DNA from 2 places in the Blautia sp. HCP3S3_B11 genome. Region 2 is predicted to be linked to the other one. Evidence: predicted binding sites of a transcription regulator. Region 2 holds the regulator's gene; the other holds the start of a gene.
What was found. Region 2 encodes NrdR, which represses ribonucleotide reductase genes. Its sites were predicted from a motif close to CACAANATNTTGTG; they were not measured.

Region 1 (2,211 bases), on a different contig from region 2:
AACGAGAGGTCCTGGTGAGAAGAAACTGGAGACAGACCGACGTCTGATCCGTACCAGAATTTCTGCACTGAAACAGGAACTGTCTCAGGTAGAGAAGCACAGAGAGCTGATTCGTTCCAGTCGTGCGAGAGGCAATATGAAGACTGCTGCAATCGTGGGATATACGAATGCAGGAAAGTCTACACTGTTAAATAAACTGACAGGTTCTGATGTCCTGTCTGAAGATAAATTGTTTGCAACACTGGACCCGACGACCAGACTGCTCAATCTGAAAGATGGGCAGCAGATTCTGCTGACGGATACGGTAGGATTTATTCATAAACTGCCGCATCATCTGGTAGAGGCATTCAAGAGTACACTGGAAGAGGCGAAATATGCGGATTACATTATCCACGTTGTGGATTCCTCGAATCCGCAGGCTGAGATGCAGATGCATGTTGTATATGAGACACTGCGCGAACTTGGCGTGATGGGAAAGAAGATCATCACACTCTTTAACAAGCAGGATGCGCCTGGCGCTTCTGTGCTGAGAGATTTTAAGTCTGATTATACGCAGAAGATTTCTGCAAAGACAGGAGAGGGACTGGATGATCTCAATGACCTGCTGGAGAAGCTTCTGGCAGAAGAACAGATTTATGTAGAGCGCCTTTTCCCATACAGCGAAGCAGGAAAGATTCAGCTTATACGTGAGTATGGCCAGCTGATTTCGGAAGAATACACAGATGAGGGAATCGCTGTGAAGGCCAGAGTGCCGAAGGAAATTTATCCTAAAGTTGTGTAAATATATTCTGGAATGAGCTTTTCGGGATGAAACTTTTGATAATGAAGTTTTTGTAATAAACTTTTCAGAATGAACTTTCGGAAATCTACTTTCTGAAATGAAAGTAAATTCAGAATGTAGATTAATGGGAACGTATGTTTATTTTGGGCTGGATATATGTTATACTGATTTATGGAAATCGTTAGTATATTTATAGTTATTTTAACGGATTATTTGGCATAAAAGCAATAAACCGACGGATGCGCTTCAATAGAATAAAAAATTTTAAAACCTGAAAAACACCATATATTGTACCTTTCTAAGAGACGGGGAACATTATGTGGTGTTTTTGCGTGTTGACGAAAGATAGATACTCTGATACAATAGACCTACAGCGTTTGCCGGTAACGGAGTGAGCGGTAAACGGCAAGTGTCCGTAACAGGACATATGAACAAGAGAAAATGGGGGCAATAGTTATGTTTCAGGTAGTAAAACGTGACGGCGAGATGGACGAATTTAAAATTGGCAAGATTACAGCCGCAATCCATAAAGCCTTTGATGCGAAAGAGAAAAATTATAGCGAAGAGATGATCGATCTCTTAGGGCTGCGTGTTACTTCTGATTTTCAGGACAAAATCACAGATAATAAGATTACAGTAGAGGAGATTCAGGACAGCGTAGAGAATGTACTGATCCAGGCAGGTTATTCAGATGTGGCCAAGGCATATATTCTTTATCGTAAGCAGAGAGAGAAAGTCCGCAATATGAAGTCAACGATTCTTGACTACAAAGAAATCGTAAACAGCTATGTTAAAGTTGAGGACTGGCGTGTAAAAGAGAACTCTACCGTTACTTATTCTGTCGGTGGTCTGATCTTAAGCAACTCTGGTGCAGTTACTGCCAACTACTGGCTGTCTGAGATTTATGACAATGAGATTGCAGAGGCGCACAGAAATGCAGATATTCATATCCACGATCTGTCCATGCTGACCGGATATTGTGCAGGATGGTCACTGAAGCAGCTGATTCAGGAGGGACTTGGCGGAATCGAAGGTAAGATCACGTCTTCACCGGCGAAGCATTTAAGCGTTCTTTGTAACCAGATGGTCAACTTCCTTGGAATCATGCAGAATGAGTGGGCCGGTGCACAGGCATTCTCTTCTTTTGATACGTATCTTGCACCGTTTGTTAAAGCAGACAATTTAAGCTATCCGGAAGTGAAGAAGTGCATTGAATCCTTTATTTATGGAGTAAATACTCCAAGCAGATGGGGAACACAGGCACCGTTTTCCAATATCACACTGGACTGGACCGTACCGGATGACCTTGCAGAGCTTCCTGCTATCGTGGGCGGTAAGAATATGGACTTCAAGTACAAAGACTGTAAGAAAGAGATGGATATGATCAATAAGGCATTTATCGAGACAATGATCGAGGGTGATGCCAACGG
Region 2 (2,211 bases):
ACTTACACAGAAGGAAAAGGTATCTGGAATATCAAATGCGATATCTATCTTCCATGCGCAACACAGAACGAGCTTGATCTTGACGCCGTTAAAACTCTTATCGCAAACGGCTGCAAATATGTTGCAGAAGGTGCTAACATGCCTACTACCCGTGAAGCAACAGATTATCTTATGGCAAACGGCGTAACATTTATGCCTGGTAAAGCTGCTAATGCCGGTGGTGTTGCTACTTCCGCGCTGGAAATGTGCCAGAACTCTGCAAGACTTTCCTGGACAGCTGAAGAAGTTGATGCAAAACTTCATCAGATCATGGTTGACATCTTCAACAAAGTTGATGATGCTTCCAAACGTTATGGAATGGAAGGCAACTATGTTGTAGGTGCTAACATCGCAGGCTTTGAGAAAGTTGTAGATGCTATGAAAGCTCAGGGTATTGTTTAATTTTTAATTCGTTAACTACCCCATAAAAAATACACATAAAAAGTCGGTGGAATTAATTCTGCCGGCTTTTTATAATGTAAAAATATACTCCATTTTTCGTCTGTATTTTGGATATTTCCAAATAATTTGTCAATCGGATATTCGCAATCCGCTTACCTGTAATATAAAAACTGCTGTCTGATATATGCAGTCTTTCACCCGCTATCTCAAAACAGCAGCTATCTTTTTTTCACAGCATCTGATCAATATTAATGTGTTAATTCATAAACTTCTTCAGTTCATCCATAAATGTACTGACATCTTTAAATTCTCTGTACACTGATGCGAAACGTACATAAGCAACCGCATCCAGATCTTTGAGATGATTCATCACGATCTCTCCAATCTTTGTGCTGGAAATTTCTTTTTCTTCCGTATTAAAAATTTCCCCTTCGATGGCATCCATCATTTCTTCCACTTTATCTATAGATATCGGTCTTTTATAGCACGCTCTCAGAATGCCTGCCTGAATCTTGGCACGACTGTACTGCTCTCTGTTCTGATCTTTCTTGATCACCGTAAGCGGAATACTCTCCACTTTCTCATATGTAGTAAATCTTCTGCCACAGGCATCGCATAAACGGCGGCGACGAATAGAGTTTGTATCCTCTACCGGTCTGGAATCAACTACTCTCGTGTTATCCTGATTACAAAATGGACACTTCATAGGACGTCCCCCCTTTTTAAGTCATATCACGTTTTCTGTGAGATTATGTTGTATAGCTGTAACTATTCAGCAGTCTACTATCCCATGAGATATTTTCACATAGAAACATGGTACTGAACAGTTACGTATGAGTTTATTATACTGTATTTCTATTTGAAGTGTCAATAAAAGGACTTGCATAAATTTTCGCAAAAATACATAAATTGTTATCAGATAACGTTACTGTTCATTTCGCTCTCGGTAACGGATGACTCTTTGTATTCAGAAAGGATCTTCCAATTCTATGAGAATCTGCGAATTAAAGCAAAAAGAAGTAATCAATACCTGCACCTGTCGAAGTCTTGGATGTCCTGTTGATATAGAATTCGACTGCAAAACTAATCGTCTGACAGCTTTGATCGTGCCTGGTCCCGGAAAACTGTGTTGTCTTTTTGGACATGACAGCGAATATCTCATTCCCTGGGAATGCATCTGCCGAATTGGTGATGATATTATTCTTGTGGAGATTGAAGAAGAAAAATGTTTACATAAATAACCATATAACCACACCTGCTGCGTCAGACGAATATAGCGATATGCTTTAAGCCTTTATTTTGTCAAGGGGTAATATTTTTTATATTTTCCAGTCAAAAGTATAATTATTCCTCCATCTGAGAATCATTCTTACTGAAACATTATCAGGTGAATTTTACTGTTTTACGTTTAAGGATAATAAGGAGGATTCAAAAAAGATGGCACTGAACAAAGTAGAAATCTGTGGAGTCAATACGGCGAAACTTCCTGTTCTTAATGCAGAAGAAAAAGAAGAACTGTTCAGCCGTATCAAAGAAGGTGATGAACAGGCACGTGAATTATACATCAAAGGAAACCTGCGGCTGGTCCTCAGTGTGATACGAAGATTTCAAAACAGCAACGAAAATGCAGATGATCTCTTTCAGATCGGCTGTATCGGCCTGATCAAAGCAATCGATAACTTTGACACAACTCTACAGGTAAAATTTTCAACATATGCCGTTCCCATGATCATTGGAGAAATCCGAAGATACCTAAGGGATAATAACAGC

Region 1: the regulator NrdR is predicted to act here: its motif matches at 1,061-1,074, upstream of ACTNC0_RS07280 (ribonucleoside triphosphate reductase).

What each region holds. Positions count from the first base shown of each region.
Region 1 covers NZ_JBQHVP010000007.1:156,964-159,174, reverse strand. The annotation lists gene hflX (GTPase HflX) at 1-781, shown strand, start outside; gene ACTNC0_RS07280 (ribonucleoside triphosphate reductase) at 1,238-2,211, shown strand, end outside.
Region 2 covers NZ_JBQHVP010000010.1:99,233-101,443, reverse strand. The annotation lists gene gdhA (NADP-specific glutamate dehydrogenase) at 1-441, shown strand, start outside; gene nrdR (transcriptional regulator NrdR) at 698-1,147, opposite strand; gene ACTNC0_RS09675 (PRC-barrel domain-containing protein) at 1,431-1,682, shown strand; gene sigG (RNA polymerase sporulation sigma factor SigG) at 1,879-2,211, shown strand, end outside.